3 regions of the Turicibacter sp. genome follow, and region 3 is predicted to be linked to each of the others. Evidence: riboswitches for the same ligand, from Rfam matches in the RefSeq annotation. Region 3 holds a riboswitch; each other region holds the start of a gene.
The links. A riboswitch is a leader RNA that binds a small molecule or an ion and turns the genes downstream of it on or off. The one in region 3 is predicted to bind S-adenosylmethionine.

Region 1 (8,754 bases), on a different contig from region 3:
GCAGCGAATGAGGAAGTGGGAGGTCGGCCTGTCTTTTATGAAGCACAGACCCAACAAGAGGAAATGGATTTTATTATCGATCACCTAAAGCATTATCGATTAGATGACCTCGCTAATACTGTGATTCTAACGCGAACAAATAAGCAAAATATTCAAGTTTCAAATTTTTTAAGAAATGTGGGGATTCCCTGTTATTTGATTGAAGATTTAAGTTTATTTAGACGCAAAGTCGTAAAAGACTTACTTGCCTTTGTCAAATTTCAACTTAATCCATTTGATCATTTATCACTTGAACGATTGTTGCCACTTATTTGTCCTGAGGTATCTCCTGAGTTATTTAATCAAACGTATCGTCAACGATATGTTAGTTATGGGATGAGAATGATTGATTTGTTTCAAGAAGCTGCTTATGAGTATGAAGAACCGTATGGATTATTAAAGAAGCAGTTTGAAAAGGGACGAATTGTCATTTTTGATGTGGAATCAACGGGTCTTGATGTGACTCAAGATGAAGTTATTCAAATTGCAGCTATTGAATTGGTGAATGGTGAGTATACTCGTTCATTTGAACGATTTATTAAACCGAGCCACTCGGTTGGAGACTCAGCTTTGGTGCACGGATTTAGTGATGACTATTTAAACGAACATGGCGAAGAGGCGAGAGAAGTCTTTTTACAGTTTCAAGCGTTTGTAGAAGGCGCTTTATTGATTGGTCATAATGTTCAATATGATTTAAAAATTGTGAGTAGTCAGATGAATCGTTTAGGTCTGATGTTTGAAAATTCAATGGGCTATTATGATACCTTAGATATTGTTAGGCGCCTGTATCCAGATTTGAAAAATCATAAGTTAGATACCGTCAGCGCCTATGTTGGTGTGAGTCATGAGCCGACGCATAATGCGATGGATGATATTTTAGCAACAAAAGATGTGCTCGTTAAAAGTATGGATTTGTTAATGACGCATCATGAAAACCGTAAAAAAGTCATGAAATTTTATGAACCTCATTTATGGGGAGCGATTCAAAGGTTAAAAGAAATTCAAGACTGTTTTGAAACACAGCCGCCACATGTTGCGATGAAAGGTTTAATAGATGCTTTTGAGTGTGAGGATGAAGCACATAAGCAAAGTATCATAGAGTTACTTAATTACATTGAGGCGACCTATCATCGCCTGCATCATACGAATCCACATCAACCAAATTTAGAAATTTGGATTCAAATGCTTAATTTGATGGCGTTATCAAGCAGTGAACTTGATCGTGTCATGAAAGAGGAAAATAAGCTTGCAATTATTACGGTGCATCAGTCAAAGGGGCTTGAGTTTGATCATGTGATTATTCCATTTATGAGTCAGGGGATGTTCCCGCTCGATTTTGATGGGATTAATCAAGAGGAAGAATGCCGATTATTTTATGTTGCGATGACTCGTGCGAAGCAGAGCTTATTATTGACGCGCCATATGAAAGAAACCTCTTCATCTAGAAGGGTGAAAGAGCGAAGTCAATTTATATCGTTTTTATATTCATAAAGAAGAATGAGCCAAAAAGTATGAATGAAAGGGTTAAACGATTATTTGAAATAAAAAAGAGTCTCAGTTACCTGAGACTCTTTTTTATTCTGTCACTTTGTCAACAACGATGAAGGGTTGTAATTGATAAGGTTTAGGTGCGACTTTACGATCTTGCCACATATAGAAGAAGCGTTCAAGTGGAAAAATAGCATATCCATCTTGCCAATGGTCTGATGTATCATAAGGATCAGCAAAAATTAAGGTATCATCTCCAATACTTGGTGTTCCATTGTTATCATATCCAATAATAGAGACCCAATGACCATCCCAGTCTCCCCATTCAACCATAACGGGTCTTCCTGCTTTTAAGTGTCCTGTTAGCCATGTGACGAAGTAAGAATCTTTAGCATCGTCAACCCAAGCTTCAGTATCGTCACTATTTTCTGAAGCGTATAAAGATGATGAAGAGAAGGTCGGTTTTAGATTTCCGATATTAGAAGGGGTTGCTCCATCCTCTTCGCTTACCAAGTCAGCCTCGGTATAATCAGCGCGATAACTTGTTTCTAATACTTTAAATCCTTCTAAATTAGAAAAGAAGTTGTACATGTCTTCAACGGTTGTGCCATATTCATGAAAGTTATTAGCACTTCCAGGAAGAGCGCCTTCCGTATCATCGTCAACACTTGAACCCATGGCAAGTGCGATATCCCATTCTGTTAAATCAGTTTTTCCCATATTCCAAAGTGTCATTAAAGAAACGGCGTTTCCACATGACCATTCCGTTGTTTGTTGCATCGTTTTAAAACCTTCAATGAGGGTTAAGGTTTCGTCTGATTTTAATCGATAAAAATCGGGATTAACATAAAATCGTGAAGTAGCGTTATCACCTAAAAAGTTATAAGAATCTGCTCCCCCCAATTCATCGTAATCTTCTCCCTCAATAAAATCTGGTTTTAATTTAACTGTCTCAGAAACGGTTTTAACTGCCTCCTCTTCAAGTGGTTCAATGGCAGGTATTTCATTTTGATTTTGGCATCCTGTCATCACCCCTAATGCCATAATTAAAGTTAATAATGAAATTTTTTTCAAAAGTAATCATCCTTTCAAATTTTGATTTTCGTAATTTTATTCAACATTATGTTTAGTATTTATAAACTTTTTGAGCAAAAATAAAATGTTTAGATGAGAATCATCGAAACAAAAGAGAGGGGGAATAGCTAATTTATTAACGTTTTATTGCTCATTAATCATATATTAAACGATTTTTAAGGATAAATCAATCATTTTTATTTAAAAAATTCATAATTTTTTACAATTTATATAAGTAAACATTTAGATTATTATTTTTGTTCTACAAATGGAGAAGTTTCATCTCAAGAGATGAATAAAAAGAAGTAAAAAAAGTAAAATTGTTTTAATTGAATTGGTAGATTTATAATCTTAGTTATTGTATGATTAGCTATAAAGCATTGATTTTTGCGATGTAGATTTAAAAAGTAAGGACGATGGTAGATGAATGATAATTACCAAGCATTTTATTGGAGTAAGCTTGATAATGTGGCGAAGTTATATTCACTCGTATCGAGTACAAAGGCAACAAATGTATTCCGAATTTCGGTCAAAATGACAGAACCAATTCAAGCGGATTACTTATCAGAAGCTGTCGTGGGGGCACTTCTTGAAATGCCATCATTTAGTGTACGTCTAAGGATGGGAATTTTTTGGTACTACTTTGATATGAATATTCAAAAACCAAGAGTTCGTAAAGAGTTTACGTATCCATGTTCAAAAATGACGAAGTACACTAATAATGGTTATTTATTTAATGTCACCTATTATGAAAACATGATGCATCTAGAAGTTTTTCATGCTTTGGCTGATGGAGCAGGCGCATTACAGTTTTTACAGGTTCTATTGTATCAATATTTAAAAAGAGTTTATCCTAATTCAGTCAATCAACATTTACAGTTAATGAGTGACCAACAATCTCAACGTGCAATGGATGAGGACAGTTTTTTAAAAGTTGTGTCGGATCGAGATGGAAAAGTTATTCCAACGACTTCTAAAGCATATAAAATACTAGGAATTAAAAAACGTCCTCAAGAATTAAAAGTGATTCATGGAATGATGCCAGCAAAACAGATTGTTAAATTATCAAAACAATATGGCGTTAGTATGTCTTGTTTTTTATCTTCTTTATTAATTTATTCGATTTATATGGAAAATGAGAAATTCACAAAGAATAAGCGACCAATTACGGTGACAATTCCATTTGATTTAAGAGCCCGTTTTGAGTCAAATACTGTGCGTAATTTCTTTTCTAATGTGACGGTATCGGTTAATGTTTTAGAGGAGATGAGTTTTGAAGATATTTTAAAGCAGGTATCCATTCAATTAATTGAGGGGCAAGATCAACAAGTTGTGACGCATAAAATTAAAGATAATGTGAGTGCTCAAGAAAATTTAGCCATCCGTTTTGCTCCACTGTTTATCAAAAATACGGTGATGAGACAAATTTATTTAAAGGCCGATCAAGGGGTGACAACCACGTTATCGAATCTTGGGCGTATTGTCTTTTTAGATGAAATTTCACAGTATGTCGATCAAGTACGCGTCATGCTTCCGGTGACACCACATCAACGAATTCGTTGTGGGGTTTGTTCATTTAAGGAGACGTTAGTCGTTAGTTTTACATCATCATTAGAAGAAACTGATATTCAACGATTCTTCTTTAGATTTTTAAAAGATCAGAAAGTTGAAATTACAATTTCATGTAACGAGGAAATAAATAATGAGATATTGTTCTAAATGTCAAATGAATGTAGAAAATGAATTGAAAAGATGTCCTTTATGTGGGGAAATATTGGACTTAGTTGAAATTGAAGTGGTTCGAGATTATCCATCCCGATTTGCAAAGAAACGTCGCGTGCCGATTCGTAAACTGATTGTATTTATGGCCATGGTGATTATTTCGTATTCTTTTATCATCGGAATTTTTCATGATTTTAATTGGAATTGGGTCTTTATTATTGTGTGTTCTACTTTATATTTGTCAGTGAGTGTTATTATTGGCTTAAGAGTGAAAAAAAATATTGGACCAAATATTTTGACGCATGTCTTTGGTGGAACTGTATTTGCCGTTATTTTAGATTATTTACTTGGCTATCAAGGGTGGTCATTGAATTTTGTGTTTCCATTAGCACTGATGGCAGGAACATCTGTCTTTACATTGTTAATTATTTTAAGACCAAAGCGTTTTACAGATTTTGCAAGTTATCAGTTACTGCTTGGGGGTATTGGATTGTTTTTATTAATGCTCGTTTATTTTGAGTTAATTAGTTTTCCAGCGGTTGCAGTGGTTGCAGGATATTACGCCTTAATAACATGTGTTGGGATGTTTATGTTTGCTGATCGTAAACTGATTCATGAAATAAAAAAGAAATTTCATTATTAAAAAGACTTTACATTCCATAAAATGGATGGTATAGTATCCGTAAGTTAAAAAAGAAATAAAAATGGATTCCTTATCAAGAGAAGTGGAGGGACAGGCCCTATGAAGCTTCAGCAACCGGTACAGTCGTACACGGTGCTAAATCCGACAGATTAATTCTGGCAGATGAGGAGCGCGAGTTGTAAGTTAGACTAAGCGTTCTTCAAATTTTTGAAGGATGACTTAGTTTTTTTATTAATTAAATATAAAACCTTATCAAGAGAAGTGGAGGGACAGGCCCTATGAAGCTTCAGCAACCGGTACAGTTGTACACGGTGCTAAATCCGACAGATTGATTCTGGGAGATGAGGGGATTGTTTATTAGAGGACTCTAATGAGACGGACCCCAGCTTTTGATAAGGGGTCCGTTTTTTTATTTCAACTGACAAGGAGGGAGATAGAAGATGATTGAGTTAAGACAGGTAAGTAAGAACTTTGAAAGTCAAGGGCAAGTGGTTAAAGCTTTACAAAATATAAATTTAAGGGTGAATAGAGGTGAAATCTTTGGAATCATTGGGTATAGTGGAGCAGGAAAAAGTACGTTAATCCGATGCTTGAATTATTTAGAAATTCCAACAGAGGGAGAAGTGTTGATTAATAATTTGGTTCTGGGGCAATTGAATGCGAAGCAATTAAGAGAGGCTAGACGAAAAATCGGAATGATTTTTCAACATTTTAATCTCATGAAATCACGTAATGTTTATGAAAATATTGCTTATCCGCTAAAAGGTCAAGGATTGAATCGTGATGAAATAAAGGAGAAGGTTGATCGTTTATTAAAGCTTGTTGGATTAGAGGAAAAGGCTAATGTCTACCCTAATCAGTTGAGTGGGGGTCAAAAACAACGTGTGGCAATTGCTCGGGCATTGGCAAATGATCCAGAAGTGTTGCTTTGTGATGAGGCGACATCAGCTCTTGATCCTCAAACGACTAAATCGATTCTTAGGTTGTTAAAAGAAATTAATGAACGGTTAGGAATTACGATGGTATTGATTACGCATCAAATGGAGGTTGTTAAAGATATTTGTCATCAAGTGGCGGTGATGGAAGAAGGTGAAATTGTTGAAGTAGGACCTATAGTTGATGTTTTTTCAAATCCTAAAGCAACTATTACAAAGGATTTTGTGGCCAATGTATTTCAGGATGAACGGATTTTTGAGTTATTAGAGTCGAGAGGTTCGTTTGAAGAATTAACAAAACTTGAAAAACTTGTGAAGATTTCATTTGTTGGACAACAGACAGGTAAAGCCTTTATTTCTAATATTTCAAAGTTGTTTGATATTGAGGCGAGTATTTTATTTGGAAGTGTGGAGATGATACAAAAAACGCCCATTGGGCATCTAATTGTCAGTTTACATGGCGATGAGAAATTGATGAGTCAGGCACTACAGTATTTAAATGATAATCAGATTAAAGTGGAGGTGTTAAGTGATGGTCGAGTTCTTTAATCAAATTTGTCCAAATGTGGTCGAGTATTTTCCTGATTTATTAAAAGCACTTAACGAAACGTTATTAATGGTTAGTATATCGGGGATTTTTGCAACGATGATTGGATTGCCAATTGGGGTTGTTTTAGTGGTGACAAGGCAAAATCATTTGGTTGAAAATAAATGGGTCTATTATATCATCGGAAAATTAATGAATGTTTTGAGATCCATTCCTTTCATTATCTTGCTTGCGTTTATTATGCCATTTACGAAGTGGATTGTTGGCACAACGATTGGGTTAAAAGGGGCTTTAGTTCCGTTAATTGTGGGGACGACACCGTTTGTAGCGAGACAAGTTGAGTCGGCACTGTTAAATGTTGATGATGGGGTAATTGAAGCAGCAAAAGCGATGGGATCGAGTCCATTTGAAATTATCTATCGTGTCTTGTTAAAAGAAGGATTACCAAATATCATATATGCACTCACGATTACGATCGTAAGTTTGATTGGATTTTCAGCTATTGCTGGAAGTGTTGGTGGAGGTGGTCTTGGAGATTTTGCCATCCGTTATGGTTATCAATATTTTAAAGGAGACATCATGTTTGTGACTGTTGTCGTTTTACTTGTGTTAGTGTCACTAGTTCAAAGTGCCGGGGAATGGCTCCAACGGAAACTCAGTCATTAAAATAAATCATATTAGGAGGAATTGATCATGAAAAGAAAATTATTAGGGTTAGTAATGTCAGTTTGTTTAGGATTTTTATTAGTTGCATGTGGTAATGAAGTGGGAAGTGATTCGGTTATTAAGTTAGGAATTAATGGCGAAGTTAATTCCATTTGGAAAAGTGTTCAAAGTCGTCTTGCAGAAGAAGGGATTATCCTTGAGTTTGTGACTTTTAGTGATTATAACTTACCAAATACCGCACTAGCCGATGGAGAAATTGATGCGAATGCTTTTCAAACAATCGCATTTTTTGAAGAATTTAAAAGCAATCATAACTTAGATCTAACATCAATTGGATATACCGTTTTAGCCCCAATGGGAATTTACTCATCGCAATTAACGGATGTAGCACAATTACAAGAGGGAGATAAAGTGTCAATTCCAAATGATGCTTCAAATGGTGGTCGAGCTCTATTATTACTTCAAGATGCAGGTTTAATTACATTAAAAGAAGGAGTGGGGATTACGCCAACGGTGAAAGATATCATTGCCAATCCTAAAAAGTTAGAAATCGTTGAATTAGTTGCTCAACAATTACCGCGTTCATTTGAGGATGTGGCAGTCGCAGTCATTAATAATGGGGTCGCTGTTCAAGCTGGCTTATCACCACTTGATGATTCGATTTATGTTGAGAATACAGAAAGTGAAACGGTTGTAAATTACTACAATATCATTGCGGTTCGGACAGAGGATCAGGATAAAGAAGCATTAAAACGTTTAGTGGAAGTCTATCAAACGGAAGAAACTAAAAAAGCTATAGAAGAAGAATACAAAGGGGCATCGATTCCAGCATTTTAGTGAATAGGAGAGAGAACGTATGGAAAATCAAATTCGTCAATTTATAAAGGAACAAGAAGCTTATTTTATCAACCTGAGTCATCAAATCCATGAACATCCTGAAATTGCAAACGAGGAATATTTTGCGTGTGAGTTGTTAACGAATGTTTTAAAAGAAAGAGGATTTGATGTAAAGACAAATATTGCGGGGCATGAAACAGGATTTGTGTCACGATATATTGCTAAAAAACCTGGTCCGGTGATTGGTTTTTTAGCTGAGTATGATGCTTTAGCGGGACTTGGGCATGGATGTGGTCATAATATTATTGGGGTAAGTAGTGTATTAGCTGCTTGCAGTTTAGCACCTTTATTAGAATTAACTGGAGGAGAAGTCATTGTTTTTGGGACACCGGCTGAAGAAGGTGGAAATAATGGGAGTGCGAAAGCTTCGTTTGTTAGAGCGGGATTGTTTGATGATGTAGATGCTTGTATGATGATTCATCCAGGTAATAAAACAGCAATAACAACTAGCTCTTTAGCCAATCATCCCATTGAGTTTGAATTCTTTGGACGTCCCGCTCATGCAGCAGGATGTCCGGAGAAAGGAATTAATGCATTAGATGCCATGATTTTATTTTTTAGTGGGGTGAATGCTTTAAGACAACATGTAACATCTGATGTTAGAATTCATGGAATTATTACACACGGAGGAGATGCACCTAATATTATTCCAGAGTATACGAAAGCGAGATTTTATGTTCGTGCCAATACGATTGCAACCTGTGAAGAAATCACGAATAAGGTCATTCAAATAGCGAAAGGTG
Region 2 (8,754 bases), on a different contig from region 3:
CATCAACTGTTCCGAAAGATTCTACTGAGTGTACATATCCATTCATACTAATCACCTTATCTTCTATTCTTCCCAATTACATTTTTTCATGCATTGTACGGTTAATAACGTCTAATTGTTGAGCACGAGTTAACTTGATGAAGTTTACCGCATACCCAGATACACGAATTGTTAATTGTGGATATTTCTCTGGATGTTCCATAGCATCTAATAAAGTATCACGGTTAAATACATTGATATTTAAGTGATGTCCTTTTTTGTTTACATAAGCATCCATGATTGCTACTAAGTTTTTGTTACGTTCTTCATCTGTACGTCCTAATGATTTTGGTACTAATGAGAATGTATTTGAAATACCATCTTGTGCAGACTCGAATGGTAATTTAGCTACAGATGACATTGAAGCGATAGCTCCGTGAGAGTCACGTCCGTGCATTGGGTTAGCACCTGGAGCGAATGGTTCACCAGCTTTACGACCACATGGAGTTGTTCCTGTTTTCTTACCGTAAACAACGTTTGAAGTGATTGTTAAGATTGATTGAGTTTGTAATTTAGCACGGTATGGTTTATGTTTACGTACTTTTGTCATGAATGAAGACATAACATCAATTGCAATTTGGTCTACGCGATCATCGTTGTTTCCGTATTTAGGGAAATCTCCTTCAACTTCGAAATCAACTGCGATTCCAAATTCATCACGAACTGGTTTAACTTTAGCATATTTGATAGCTGATAATGAGTCAGCTACTACTGATAATCCGGCAATACCAGTTGCTGAAACGCGTTCTGCATCTGTATCATGTAATGCCATTTCGATACGCTCATAGCTATATTTGTCATGCATGTAGTGGATGATATTTAATGTATTAACATATAAATCTGCTAACCATTCCATTACTTCATCATAACGTTCCATTACTTTATCGTAATCTAATACTTCGTCAGTAATTGGAGCCCAATGTGGTCCAACTTGTGCTTTAGATTTTTCATCTTTACCACCGTTGATTGCATATAATAATGCTTTTGCTAAGTTTGCACGAGCACCGAAGAATTGTAATTGTTTACCAACTTTCATTGGTGATACGCAACATGCGATAGCATAGTCATCTCCATAGATTGGACGCATGATGTCATCATTTTCATATTGGATAGCTGAAGTTTTGATTGACATTTTTGCACAGTATTCTTTGAATCCTTGTGGTAATTTAGTTGACCATAATACTGTTAAGTTTGGTTCTGGAGCTGGTCCTAAGTTATCTAATGTATGTAATACACGGAATGAGTTTTTAGTTACTAATGGGAATCCATCAGTTGACATACCAGCGATTGATTCAGTTACCCAAGTTGGATCTCCTGAGAATAATTCATTGTAGTCTGGAGTACGAGAGAATTTAACTAAACGTAATTTCATTACGAAGTGGTCCATCATCTCTTGTGCTTGTTCTTCTGTGATTACTCCATTTTGTAAGTCACGTTCAATATAGATATCTAAGAATGTAGAAGTACGTCCTAAAGACATTGCAGCACCGTTTTGTTCTTTGATTGCTGCTAAATATCCGAAGTATAACCATTGGATAGCTTCTTTAGCTGTTGTAGCTGGTTTAGAAATATCGAAACCATGTTTCGCAGCCATTTCTTTTAATTCTTTTAACGCACGGTATTGTTCTGAAATCTCTTCACGTAAACGAATAGTTTCTTCGTCCATGATACGAGATGTATTGTTATGATCATTTAATTTTTCAGCCATTAAACGGTCGATTCCGTATAAAGCTACACGACGGTAGTCCCCGATAATACGTCCACGTCCATAAGCATCTGGTAATCCTGTGATAACACCTGATTTACGAGCAGCACGGATTTCTGGAGTATAAGCATCGAATACACCTTGGTTATGAGTTTTACGGTATTCAGTGAAAATGTGAGATACTTCTGGATCTACATGGAATCCATAAGATTCAGCAGCTTTTTCAGCCATACGAATTCCACCAAATGGTTGTAAAGAACGTTTGAATGGTTTATCAGTTTGGAAACCAACGATTGTTTCTAACTCTTTATTTAAGTATCCTGGTTCATGAGAAGTAATAGTTGATACGATTTTAGTATCTAAATCAAGAACTCCACCAGCCTCACGTTCAGCTTTAGATAATTCCATTACTTGATCCCATAATTTTGTTGTTGCTTCTGTTGGTCCTGCTAAGAATGAATCGTCACCCTCATAAACAGTAATGTTTTGATTGATAAAGTCACGCACATCAATTTTTTCTTTCCAGTTTTCACCTTTAAAGCCTTGCCAAGCTTCCATGATAATTCCTCCTTGTGGTCCAATTTGAACCTCTCTCTGAAATTTCGAATACCTGTTACTGCACTTTGATTTTATAACAGATAGCCTCATTTTGTAAAGGGTTTGCATAGCATCATAACATTTAACTATCCCCATAAACGTTATAACGTATATATCTTTTACATTGTCTATTATATTGCCGATAATGGAAAAAATCAACTTATATGCTCTAATATTTTGAAATTTTATTGTGACATTTTTATCCACCTAAAAAAACTTCTTTAAGATACATCCTAAAGAAGTTTTATATTAGGACAATATAGATTTTATTCCTAATATAACAATTAATATTCCACCAAATATATTAGCTTTATTTCCAATTATATGACCTAATTTTCTACCAAAGGTTGCTCCCATATAAGATAAAAGAAAGGCAACACCTGAAATGCAAATGACAGCTAACATAATCTGCTCATAAATTAGTCCATACGTAATTCCAGCAGCTAACGCATCGATACTTGTCGCAATACCAAACATCACTAATAATCTAAACGTGATTTTATTTGTTTTTCCAGTTCGTAAACACTTAACCTGACTACACTTTTTTTGTTGGCAAATCGGATACGGACAATTATCTGGTTCTTCTTCAAATGTTTCTTTAATCATTCTTGACCCCAAAATGATTAAAATAACACCTGCAATATATTGATTATAAGTTGTAATATTTCCACTTACGATTGTCAGCGAGATAATTCCTAAAATAAATAATAATCCTTGAAAAAATCCAAAGCTTGTCGCTACCTTCAAGCGCTGTCTTATTGAACTTGTAGCTCCATCCATTCCGAGTGTTATTGAAACAGCAAAAGCATCCATTGCCAACGCTACTGACATTGTAATAATAACAATAATGTAATCATTCAATAAAATCTCCCCCATCTCTAATCTTCCTTGCTCCTACATCTTATCTATTTACCTCATTTAATATACCTATTTTAAAATTAATCTAGAATTATTAAATATTGTATAAAAAATTAGGAACGCTAAACAAAAAAATATTTTTTAATTTCTTACCTTATATATATGTATTTCTGTATAAGTTAAAAAATGGAAAAAATAGATTGACTTTTAAACTAAACGCCTTATAATAAGTATTAAGTCACAACAAACTAAAATTTTATACAGATACACAAACTCTTATCAAGAGCGGCGGAGGGACAGGCCCTGTGATGCCCGGCAACCATCAATTAATGATACGGTGCCAATTCCTGCAGATTTTTATCTGACAGATGAGAGAAAGTGTGACATTACATGCAAATGTAGTCCACCTTTCTACTTATCTAAGTAGGAAGGTTTTTTTGTATCAATGTTAAATGACTTATCTAAGGAAAGGGGAGAGAATATGATTATCCTTGATCAAGTTAAAAAAGTATTCCAAACTTCATCCGGCCAAGTAACAGCAGTTGATTCTGTTAATCTAGAGATTAAAAAGGGAGAAATCTTCGGAATTATCGGCTACAGTGGTGCTGGAAAAAGTACATTAATCAGAATGTTAAACTTACTCGAACGACCAACCGACGGGACCGTTACAATTGACGGAAAAGATCTAACTAAGGTATCTGCTAAAGAACTTCGCTTAGCACGTCAACAAATCGGAATGGTATTTCAACACTTTAACCTACTTTGGTCTCGAACTGTTTATGAAAATATCGCCTTTTCTCTTGAAATTGCTGGCGTTAAGAAAAATGAAATCAAACCTCGTGTACTAGAATTAATTCAATTAGTTGGATTAAGCGGGAAAGAAAATAACTACCCTTCCCAATTAAGTGGAGGTCAAAAGCAACGTGTCGGAATCGCTAGAGCGTTGGCAAATAACCCAAAAGTTTTACTGTGTGATGAGGCTACATCAGCCCTCGATCCACAAACAACAGACGAAATCCTAGACTTATTAGTCACAATTAATAGAAAATACAATTTAACTATCGTTCTAATTACACATGAAATGCATGTCATTCAAAAAATCTGTCACCATGTTGCCATTATGGAAAATGGTCGTATCATCGAACAAGGTGATGTCTTAACTGTCTTTAGAACCCCAAGTCACTCCGTTACTAAACGATTTGTAAAGCAAGTTGTCAATGAAGACGAATCACTTAATACGTTAGATACCCTATCAAAACAATTCCCTGATGGAAAAATTGTTTTATTAAAATACTTCCAAGGAAATGCTGAAAAACCATTTATCACAAACGTTATTCGACAATATGATGTTGATATTAATATTATTCACGGGAAAGTTGTTCAAACACAAGATGGTGGTTATGGATCACTTTACGTTCAACTAACAGGAAATGATATTAATTCTGCACTTAATTATTTAAAAGAGGCAGGAGTAGAAATTGAGGTGATGGCACGATGATTTCATCATTACTACCGAATGTACGCTTTGATAAAATGTTTGATGCCACAACTGAAACACTATATATGTCACTAATTGCTTGTATTTGTGTTTTCTTATTAGGTCTTATCATCGGATTAATCTTATTCTTAACAGGACCTAATCAGTTACTTGAAAATAAATGGATTAATCGTATTTTATCTGCTTTCGTCAATATATTCCGATCAATTCCATTCGTTATCTTAATTATTTTGTTACTTCCATTCACAAAATGGTTAGTCGGAAGTATGTTAGGTCCGAATGCTGCACTTCCTGCTCTAATTATTGGAGCAGCACCATTCTATGGTCGATTAGTAGAAATCGCTCTTCGCGAAATCGATAAAGGAGTTATCGAAGCTTCAGTCGCAATGGGAGCTTCAATATGGACAATTATTTGGAAAGTTTTAATTCCTGAAAGCTTACCTGCATTAGTATCTGGTATTACTGTCACAACGATTTCTCTTGTTGGTTACACAGCAATGGCCGGTGTAATCGGAGCAGGAGGGCTTGGTAATTTGGCCTATCTTGATGGATTCCAGCGTAATCGCATGGATGTTGTATTTGTAGCGACAGTCATCATTTTAATTATTGTCTTTACCATCCAAATGCTCGGAGATTTTATTACTAAAAAAATCGATAAACGTTAAAAGAAATCTGACGTTAAGTAACTATTAGATAAATCCTTAATTTTTCACGAAATTGAGATTTATATAGGAATCGTGGGGGAACACGATAAAAACAAAATCCAAGGAGGAGAATTAAATATGAAAAAATTATCTTTAGGTTTATTAAGCTTTGCTGCAGCCCTAACATTAGTTGGTTGCCAAAATGACACAAAACCAGAAACTTCTACACCAGAAGCGCCAGAAACTGAGGAAGTAAAACCTGCAGAAACGACAAAGTTATCTATTGGAGCATCTGCGGTCCCTCATGCTGAAATATTAGAATTTGCTGCTCCATTATTATTAGAAGAAGGAATCGAGCTTGATATTACAGTATTCCAAGACTATGTTTTACCTAATACAACGGTGGAAAATGGAGAATTAGATGCAAACTACTTCCAACACATTCCTTATTTAGAAGAATTCAATGTTGAGCATGGAACAAACCTTGTAAATGCGGGTGGAATTCATATCGAACCTATTGGAGTTTATTCTAAAAAATATACATCATTAGATGAATTGCCAGAAGGAGCAACAATCATCATGAGTAATTCAGTTGCTGATCACGGACGTATGCTAGGATTATTACAAACAGAAGGCTTAATCAAATTAGATGATTCTGTTGAAGTTAGCAAAGCAACTGTAGAAAATATCATTGAAAATCCTAAAAACTTAAAATTCCAAACAGATATCGATCCAGGATTATTAGTTCAAGTTTATAATGCTGAAGAAGGTGATGCTGTTTTAATTAATACAAACTACGCGCTTGATGGTGGATTGAATCCAATGAATGATGCTATCGTAATGGAAGGATCACAGTCACCATATGTGAACATCGTTGCAGTTAAGAGCGGAAATGAAAATAATGAAGCAATTCAAACATTAGTTAAAGTGTTACACTCTGAAGAAGTTCAACAATTCATTATTGATACTTACGAAGGAGCAGTTGTCCCTGTATCTGAATAGTGAATCAAATGGCTCTCATAACGAGAGTCATTTTTTAATAAATATAATAGATTTAGAATGAAAGTAAAAAAAAATTCTATCCTAAAAATGAGAAAAAGTATAAAATATAAGCTTTTTTCAAACTGGAAACTTTTAACTATGTTATAATAATGACAAATGAAAGGGTGAGAAACATGATTCAATTTAAATCAACAGTAAATTTTAAAAATGAAAAAACAAATTTAGTAGTTGGTGTATTTAGCGATACGACACATCCATTATTCTTGCAATTAGATAAGGCGTTAAATAAACGTTTATCTGCTTCTTTAGAAGAAAAATTAATTCCTACTACTTTCAAAGAGATTACACCAATTTATCCACTTGGACAAATTGAAAGCAAAAAAGTTTATATCGTTGGTTTAGGAAAATCAACAGACTTTAATACTGAGAAGTGCCGCCAAGTAATCGGACAAGTTGCAAAAATAGCAAAAGATGATGTAACAATCCTACTTGAAACATTTGATAGCAAACAAACCTCAATCAATGAGTTAGCAACGATTTGTGGTGAAGCTATTACACTTGCAACTTATAAGATGGAAACATATAAAACAGAAGAAAAAGTAAAAACTCCAGTCAAGTTCTACATTCATAGTGAATGTTCAATTGAAGCAGATTTAAAGCGCGGTATTATCTACGGAGAAGCAACAAATAGTGCTCGTCAATTATTAAATGAACCAGGAAATAAATTAACAGCAACTAATTTAGCAAATGCTGTTGCAACGTTCGCAAACGAACATAACCTTGAAGTTCGTATTGTTGAAAAAGAAGAAATGGAGCAATTAGGAATGGGAGGAATTCTTGGTGTAAATCAAGGTTCTGTTGAACCTCCAAAAATGATTGTTGCTAAATATCAAGGAACACCTCGTTTTGAAAACATTACAGCTTTAGTCGGTAAAGGTTTAACATTTGATACAGGGGGATATTGTTTAAAACCACGCGCTGGAATGGAAAATATGAAATCTGATATGGGGGGAGCTGCTTCAGCATTTGGAGCATTCCAAGTAGCTGTCCGCTTAAACCTACCCGTTAACTTACTATTAGTTATCCCTTCAACAGATAACATGATTAGCGGTAATGCAATTAAACCAGGTGATGTTATTAAAACGATGAATGGAAAAACAGTTGAGGTAACCAATACAGATGCTGAAGGTCGTTTAATCTTAGCAGATGGAATTACATTTGCTAAACATTTAGGAGCTAGTAAAATTATCGATTTAGCCACTTTAACGGGAGCTATTATCGCAGCTTTAGGAACGGATACAACAGGTGCCTTCACAAATAACCAAACCTTCTATAATCAATTCTTAAAAGCAGCAGAATTAACAAACGAATACGTTTGGCAAATGCCACTTCATCCACGTGATCAAAAAGCATTACGTTCCAGTGATGTTGCCGACTTAAATAATGCACCAATTGGAAAACCAGGAGCAATTATGGCGGCTGCTTTCTTAAAAGAATTCGTTGAAGAAACACCATGGATTCACTTAGACATCGCAGGAACTGCTGATACAAAGGCAGCTCATGACTTAGGACCAAAAGGTGGAACTGGGGTTATGGTTCGTACCATTGCTAAATTATTAGAACTACAAGCTTAATCATTAAAACGTAGGAATTACTTATGAATTCCTACGTTTTTTTAATACATAATTTCTTAAGTTGATAAATAAGATAGTTAACAAGGATGTAAAAAAAGATGGGGGACTTATATGATAAAAGAAATAGAACACATTATTTGGTCTTACTTAGCAATTCCCACTTTGTTAATCGTAAGCTTAATTTTTACTTTTTATTATAGAGGGGCACAATTTCGATTTAAGGAAATGATTAAATGTTTAACCAAAAAAACACCAACTAGTGAGGGTGTTTCATCTTTTCAATCCTTTACTATGGCCCTCGCTGCACGAGTAGGGGTAGGTTCTTTGGCCGGGGTTGCACTCGGAATTTATATTGGAGGACCGGGAAGTGTTTTTTGGATGTGGGTCAGCGCATTTATTACAGCTGCCGCTTCGTTTGCAGAAAGTACACTTGCCCAAATTTATAAACGAAAAGATGGAAAGATGTATATTGGAGGACCGGCCTACTATATTGAAGATGGCTTACATAAAAAATCTTTTGCTATCATTTACGCTATTATTATTATTCTAACTTATACTTTTGGTTTTAGTGCAATTCAGGCTAATACAATTGCGACTTCATTTAATGATGTATTATCTATCCCTCCGCTTATAACAGGAATCTTTCTTGCCATTTTAAGTGGATGCATTATATTTGGAGGGGCTGCATCCATAGCTAAAATGACTTCAAAAATCGTACCTATTATGGCGCTATTTTACATTGGAATTGGGATATTTGTTATGCTGACGCATCTTTCA
Region 3 (7,939 bases):
ATTTTATAGCCTGCATAATCATAGTTATATAAATTTCCTGGATTTGCCCAACTAGAATTTGTGACTTTAGTTGCTTTAACATTAGTTAAATTATATTCATAACTCTTACCATTTTTATCAGTAAATATTAACTTTTTACTTACACTAGTATCAGTAGGAATATTAAGCCCTTCAATAATAGCCCATCCTTCTAAATTTAATTTTCCATTTGACCAGTAAATACTATCTAATGTATCTTTTGTTGTTGGATTATACAGTTGCAAATTCAAAGGATCATTATAGCTGTTATTTCCATTAACTACGATAACATTGTTATTATTTATATATCCATAAGTATTAGGCCACTGATATGTTGCATTATATTGGACATTTCCACTACTATTCAGAGGTGTGTCAGTTTTAATTTGATAAAATCCATTTAAATTTCCTGTTATTAAGACAGGATAATGCCCTATTTTTATATTACTTTTTTTATTTTTAGTTTGATATAAAGTAGATGAACTTGAATTAGCTTGACTCTTAACATCTACAACCGCGTTAGATTGTTTAATTCCGATTGTATAATAATCATAATCCTTTAATCCACTGGCACTATCAAAGCGATAATACCAACCAGCAATTTTTTCTCCCCAGAATGGATCGGATGCATACCTAACATTCATTCCACTTCCTTTATTTCCGACATGAGATCCCATATATCTCCAATCATCAACCGGATCTGTATATCCCCATGATAGGTAACGGTCAGCATGATAATTGATTCCTGCTTCAACAGATGGGAAGCTCGTTCCATTGCCGTAAGGATTATTATCTGTCGCATTCATCCCAAATAAGTTATTCTTATCAATACTTAAACTACTTTTTCCCCATCCACTTTCATGAATTCCCATAGCGTACTGTAAGGCACCATTAATCCCATACTTATCTTGAACAGCATAGAAGTATTGGCCTGTATTGACTAACTTTCCACCTGCTCCACCATTCGAATTTGTATAATTATCAAAAATATTAGCTGAATAATTTGATTTCGACCTAACTGGTAGATATTGATAATAATTATAAAATGGATTTGATTGATTTACAGCACCTTGACCATTAACCTTAATGTTACGCCAGTTTGTATAAAAATAAATTCCATCATAACTATAATATTTAACATTAGAACTCATCCAAGATGGTGCTTTTCCAACAATCACTTTTGAATAACTATTAGCCTTTGTTACATTACTCGTTAGATAATGAACTAACGTTCCATTTTCATTGGCATAATAAGATGGTGATTGAACTGTTGACGTACTAAAAGTAGTAATTCCTCGTTCATTTATATCATTATATTTATCTAAGTATTGATCATAATAATTCAACTCTGGAACATCTAATGGTTCAGTTTTTTCTTGTAAACTATACATTGTTGTTCCGCCTGGAATATAATAAGCAACTGTCTGAATTTCATACTTTACCTTTGTCCCATCATTATTTAAATCTAATTTAAACCAATGAGATTCAGATTTAGGAACCTTCCCTTCATATCCAGATAAATAAATATAATAATAATTCGTATCTTCTCCTAAATATAACGCATCATCTACATAACAAGAGTTTACATATGTATTATGTTCAGATTGTCCACCAGATGGATATAAATTATGATTGGGCTTACATTGTAATGCCTTCATAATTTCTGAAGTAGTCTTACCTTCTTTTGATTGCTGTCCATCAGGAACAACTTGCCATAGCTGAACTAATCCACTTCCAGAACTTCGACTTTCAATGGAGAATAAACCATCATCTTCTAAATTAATTGAAGCAGTTTCTTCAAGTAATTCTTCCTCAATTTGCTCTTCTGGACTCTTGCTTTCTTCTGATCCATCAGCGCTATCTAAATCTTCTTCTACTTTAGGAATCTCTAATTCTACATCTTCAGTTTCTCCGAATTCTTCGTCATTTGGAATTTCTTCAGGTAAACCGTCCCCCGGATTCTGAATCTCTTCATTTTCAGTACTTTCATTAGATAAGTTTCCATCTAAATCTGGTAGATCGTCTTGACTTGAATCAATTGATTCTTGAACAATATCTGAATTATTTTCTACTTCTGACTCATATACCGTAGCATTAACAATCGCCCCAAAGCTACTAAACTGATTTATTAATAATCCGATTGCTAATGTTCCCTTTAAGACTTCCTTCTTGCCCCGCTTTCGATTCATTTTCACAACTCCTTCTCCAATACATAGCTCCTTTAATTATAAATAATTTATACATTTTTGTCATTAAAACATAGATAAAAAGAATATTTTGACACTCTTTTGTATATAATAAGAAATTTAGTAATAAAAAAAGAATTCAAGTATACTTGAATTCTTTTTTTATTCACCTTTACTTAAAATCTGAACACGTCGTTGAAGACTTTTAATGGTAGCATGTTTCATACTTCCACCATCTTCACCATCAAGCGTCCATTTCACATCCTGTTCACTCTCAACTGTAATTCGATCTGTTTTAAATGTTAACACGTATTCAGGATCGTATGTTCGATTTAAAAAGTCGGTTAAAATACGATGAATATCAATCAAATTTTTAGGAGCTCGAATTAATGTTACTTCAAATAGTCCATCATTTAAATCCGCTTGATTTCCAAATGCATTTTTAATCCCTGCTACCGAATCCGAATTTGAAATCATTCCAAAAATATAATCTCCCTCAATAAACCCATCACGATGATAAATTTTACACTGATAGGATTGAATCGTTGGAAGCTTCATTAATCCTTCAATTAAATAAGCAAGTCCCCCGAGCATATTTTTGCGCGGTTGTGGCGTTTCATAAGCTACGTCTGTAAAAGCCCCAAATGCAGCAACATACATAAAATAACGCTCATTAAACATCCCGATATCAATGGGCATTGGTTTCCCATTTAAACAGAGTTCAAGTGCTTTTGGAACATTTTTAGGAATACCAAGTGTTGATGCAAAATCATTAGTTGTCCCTGTTGGAATATAACCAATCGGAGTATTCCCATTTGCTTCAATTAAGCCAGTGATTACTTCGTTCAACGTTCCATCCCCACCACTTGCGATAACCAAATCATAACTTCGAGCGACTTTCATTTTACTCACAGCATCATGCTTAGCTTTCGTTGGATAAACTGTCACTTCATATCCAGCTAAACTAAACTGAGTGACAATCGATAAAAGGTAATCCTTGATCATCCCACGACCTGACGTCGGATTGATTATAAGTAACAGTTTTTTTAGCACACTAGGCACTTCCTTTCAAAAATTTAAAGTTTTATAGCATAGTATATTATAGCACTCTCTCACATAATAAAAACCTGATTTTTTGTAAAAAAATCAGGCTATTATTATACATCTATTTAATATTAAAGTGAAGCTTTTAACGCTTCTACTTTATCTAAGCGTTCCCATGGTAAATCGACATCAGTACGTCCGAAATGTCCATATGCAGCTGTTTGTTTATAGATTGGGCGTCTTAAATCTAACATTTGAATGATTCCCGCTGGGCGTAAATCAAAGTTTTGACGAATTACTTCGACGATTTTGGCATTCGTAGTTTTCCCTGTACCGAATGTATCAACCATAATTGAAGTAGGCTGTGCAACTCCAATTGCATATGATAATTGAATCTCAATTTTATCTGCATACCCTGCAGCAACTAAGTTCTTCGCCACATAACGTGCAGCATATGCAGCAGAGCGGTCTACTTTTGTTGCATCTTTACCTGAGAATGCTCCACCACCATGACGGGCATATCCTCCGTAAGTATCAACAATAATTTTACGTCCTGTTAATCCTGCATCTCCATGAGGTCCACCGATTACAAAACGTCCTGTTGGATTAACTAAATAACGAGTATTTTCAGTTACTAATTCTTGTGGTAATACTTCATCAAATACATATTTTTTGATATCTGCTTCGATTTGCTCATGAGTTACTTCTGGTGAATGTTGAGTCGATAATAATACAGTATCAATAGCTACTGGTTTTAAAGCTTCATCATATTCAACTGTTACTTGAGTTTTTCCATCTGGACGTAAATAGTCTAATGTTCCATTTTTACGAACTTCAGTTAAACGACGTGCTAATTTATGAGCTAACGAGATTGGTAATGGCATAAATTCTTCTGTTTCATTTGTAGCAAACCCGAACATTAAACCTTGGTCTCCTGCTCCAATTGCTTCGATTTCTTCATCACTCATTGAACCAGTACGAGCTTCTAACGCTTGGTCAACACCCATCGCAATATCAGCCGATTGTTCGTCAATTGCAGTTAACACAGCACATGTATCTGCGTCAAATCCATATTTTGCACGATCATAACCAATTTGACGAATTGTTTCACGGACTGTTTTTTGAATATCAACATACGAAGACGTTGTAATTTCCCCAAACACTAACACTAATCCAGTTGTTACCGATGTTTCACAAGCAACACGTGCCATTGGATCTTTGGCTAAGATCGCATCTAAAATTGAATCTGAAATCTGATCAGCAATTTTATCTGGATGACCTTCTGTTACTGATTCTGATGTAAATAAACGACGTTCTGACACTATAATGTCCTCCTTCAATTCACATTAATACTCTATATTATTAAGCTTTAGATATAAAATCATGCTTAGGGCCGTTAATTTTTGCAATTAACTTGAATCTAATCCTATTTTCCACTAAATTATATTCTAACAATGGTTGTTACATCGCCTTCGCGATGTAAAGTTTGTCTAATTATAGATTTCATGTGTATTCACAAATACAGTGAATACACACTAATAGCACTAATGGATAACATCTGCAAAAAACACAGATGTATAGTTCATCTATTCCGACAAAGCCGGAAAGATGAGCTAACAAAAAAAGCCCGCTATAAGCGGACTTGAATAGGTAGATTCAAACCCTCTTATTGCTCGAGTTAAACTCGCTTGGGTCGGCACCTTTCAATTTCAGAGGTTGCCGCGACTTCATAGGCCCCTATGCCTCCATCGCTCTTAATAAGAGTATATTATTGTAATTTTATTAAATTTAATTCTTATCTATTATAAAGCCTTTTTATTTATTTGTCAAATATTAGCGACTTATTCTGTAAAATCAAGTTCAACATTTGAAATAGCATCGAAGCGAGTCCCAATTTTCTCAGTTGTAATATGGATTTCTTTAACATCTTTCGACACACTATCAATATGCTTACTCAACTTATCCCATCGCTCTTTATAACGCTTGAATTCATCCCCTAATTTATTCAACTCCTGTTGAATAATTAAAGCATGTTGATCCCGTTCTAAATTATTTAAAATCACTTGAATCGTTGTCAGTGTTGACATAAAAGTTGTAGGTGACACAAGCCATACTCTTTTACGTTGCGAATAAGCTACTAAATCTGGGTGATAGGCATTAATCTCAGCAAAAATTGCCTCTGCTGGTAAAAACATCACAGCCTGATCTGAAGTTTCCTGTGGTGTCACATATTTATTGAAAATATCATCAATATGTTTCTTAACATCTTGTTTGAACTGTTTCTCTGCTAGTTGACGCTCTACCTCCCCTAAAGTTCGATCCATCATACGTTGATAATTTTCAAGCGGAAACTTCGAGTCAATCGGTAAATCCCCCATTGGAAGTGGAGCATGAAGCATGGCATCTACAATAGTTCCATTTGATAACTTATACTGAGTTTCATAAATACGATCATTCTTTTCACCGAAAACAGCTGCCATAATTTGATAAAGTTGCACCTCACCAAACGTTCCTCGACTTTTTTTATCTGATAACAGATTTTGTAGTGATACAATGTCCGTTGATAAACTTTCAATCTTTTTCTGTGCTTCATCAATCTTTGCTAAACGAACCAAAATATTTTGAAATGTCTCATTCGTCTTATTAAATGACTGATCTAGCCTCTCATTTACCTTATCATTAATACGCAGCAAATTAAACTCAATCCGTTCATTTAACTTCGAAAAATCACTCTGTAATTGTTGATTCACCAAAGACGTATGCTGATTCAATTGATCTCGCATCACCCGCTCAAACTGTCCATAACGCTCAAGCACTCGCTCATTCGCCTGATTAAAACTCCCACTTAACTGAAAATTAGCATCCTGAAGTCGCTTCTCCATTCGTTGTTGCTCCTCAAGCAATTGTTTCACCTGCAAATCTAACTGTGGATTTTGACGACTTCTTGTATATAAATTTTGTCTGATTAAAATTAACAGTAATAAAAAAATAACCACAATTAATAAAATATAAACTACCGTCACTAATATCCCTCACTTCACCCATTTATTAACATTATTTTACCATATAAAAGAAAAGAACTTGAAGAATTAATCTTCAAGTTCTTTTTTCTCACCAAAATAATCTTTCACAATATAATTAGGACGTCCCTTAACCTCATTATAAATGCGACCAATATACTCTCCAATGACTCCTAAGAAGATTAACTGTACTCCTCCTAAGAATAACATGATACAAACCATTGATGACCAACCTGCCGTTGGGTTTCCATTGATCGCTGTATTAAAGAAAATGTATAGTAAATATGCAAATGCCACAAACGCCACTAAAACTCCTGTATAAGTTGCAAAACGAAGAGGCGCATTTGAAAATGCTGTGATTCCTTCAATTGCATAGTTAACAAGTTTCATGAAACTCCACTTTGTCTCACCCGCAACACGTTCAACGTGATCAAACTCTAGACAAATCGATTGATATCCAACCCATTGGAATAATCCTTTTGAGAAACGATTTGACTCTTTTAAACTAATTAAATCATCAACTGCACGACGACTTAACAAACGATAATCACGAGCTCCGTCAATGATTTCAACGTCACTCATGCGATTAATCACTTTATAAAACATATTGGCAAAGAAACTACGAATAGGTGGCTCTCCATCACGATTACGACGTCGTGTATAAATATTTTCATATCCATCTTCGTAAAGCTTAACCATTTTAGGTAAAAGCTCCGGTGGATCCTGTAAATCAACATCCATAATAACGACGGCTTCTCCACGAGCATATTCCATTCCTGCAAGCATCGCTGCTTCTTTTCCAAAGTTACGAGAAAAATCAATTAAGCAAACACGCTCATCTTTTTCACGCAACGCTTTAATTAATGGGACTGTCTGATCTTTTGAACCATCATTCACATAAACAAATTCAAATTCATATCCATTAATTTCATTCGTTACTTTTATAATTTCTTCATAAAAACGTTCAACTGTTTCTTGTTCATTGTAACACGGTACAATAATGGAAATCAGCTTCCCCATTAAGTCCACCACCTAAAATAATTTGATACTTAATTATATCATAAATTTACAAATTTATTGACGCTTTATTTTTTGAATCATCTGTGTAAACTCACCAAATCCATAACTGGCTAATACAACAAAGACCGGTAAATAAATCATTAGATACCTAGAGCGAGTTTCCCAAATTAATAGAAATAACATCACTCCAAATACCGATATCGTCATAACACTTTCAAAACATAGTTTATCTTTTAAAATACGGATACTACTTAACCACATTAAAAATAAAATTACAACATGAACCATTTGACTTAAATATAAGTATGGTAGGTTTTTATCCCCAAAAATATAATCTTGATAATTATTTGTAACAATTGGCTCACGCTTTAATTTCTCTGGAGCAAAATATGTTCCATCTGACCACGTAAAATTCAACTTAGAATTCAAATGGTTGATAAATCCACCCACTCCAAAAGCTTCTAATCGTTCCTTCATTAGACGAATGTGTTGTGCTTGAATCTCATCATTTGACCAACCACTATCTTTTAAAAATCGCGTCATATTCGTATCCTCATCATCATATCCACCTAATCCTTTAAGTCCCATCATCACCCAATGTGTCTTTGGAAATCCTACTTCACTCGATGCAACAGGAATCAACGGTTTTAT

Region 1: it holds a riboswitch for S-adenosylmethionine, as region 3 does, so the genes downstream of both, J6D32_RS05850 (methionine ABC transporter ATP-binding protein) here and metK (methionine adenosyltransferase) in region 3, are expected to answer to the same signal.
Region 2: it holds a riboswitch for S-adenosylmethionine, as region 3 does, so the genes downstream of both, J6D32_RS02320 (methionine ABC transporter ATP-binding protein) here and metK (methionine adenosyltransferase) in region 3, are expected to answer to the same signal.

The regions. Positions count from the first base shown of each region.
Region 1 is NZ_JAGAVR010000035.1:71,720-80,473, reverse strand. Features, by position in the region: gene J6D32_RS05870 (ATP-dependent helicase) at 1-1,530, shown strand, start outside; gene J6D32_RS05865 (C39 family peptidase) at 1,615-2,601, opposite strand; gene J6D32_RS05860 (hypothetical protein) at 3,025-4,320, shown strand; gene J6D32_RS05855 (DUF6320 domain-containing protein) at 4,304-4,966, shown strand; SAM riboswitch class I at 5,034-5,135, shown strand; SAM riboswitch class I at 5,213-5,314, shown strand; gene J6D32_RS05850 (methionine ABC transporter ATP-binding protein) at 5,407-6,450, shown strand; gene J6D32_RS05845 (methionine ABC transporter permease) at 6,434-7,114, shown strand; gene J6D32_RS05840 (MetQ/NlpA family ABC transporter substrate-binding protein) at 7,142-7,951, shown strand; gene J6D32_RS05835 (M20 family metallopeptidase) at 7,971-8,754, shown strand, end outside.
Region 2 is NZ_JAGAVR010000013.1:33,147-41,900, reverse strand. Features, by position in the region: gene pflA (pyruvate formate-lyase-activating protein) at 1-46, opposite strand, end outside; gene pflB (formate C-acetyltransferase) at 77-2,302, opposite strand; gene J6D32_RS02325 (manganese efflux pump MntP) at 2,591-3,217, opposite strand; SAM riboswitch class I at 3,473-3,574, shown strand; gene J6D32_RS02320 (methionine ABC transporter ATP-binding protein) at 3,681-4,697, shown strand; gene J6D32_RS02315 (methionine ABC transporter permease) at 4,694-5,362, shown strand; gene J6D32_RS02310 (MetQ/NlpA family ABC transporter substrate-binding protein) at 5,480-6,343, shown strand; gene J6D32_RS02305 (leucyl aminopeptidase) at 6,517-7,977, shown strand; gene J6D32_RS02300 (alanine/glycine:cation symporter family protein) at 8,089-8,754, shown strand, end outside.
Region 3 is NZ_JAGAVR010000122.1:34-7,972, forward strand. Features, by position in the region: partial or broken gene J6D32_RS13045 (N-acetylglucosaminidase) at 1-2,207, opposite strand, end outside; gene J6D32_RS13050 (diacylglycerol/lipid kinase family protein) at 2,367-3,257, opposite strand; gene metK (methionine adenosyltransferase) at 3,380-4,570, opposite strand; SAM riboswitch class I at 4,912-5,012, opposite strand; gene J6D32_RS13060 (DNA recombination protein RmuC) at 5,090-6,271, opposite strand; gene J6D32_RS13065 (glycosyltransferase family 2 protein) at 6,338-7,288, opposite strand; gene J6D32_RS13070 (glycosyltransferase-like membrane protein) at 7,343-7,939, opposite strand, start outside.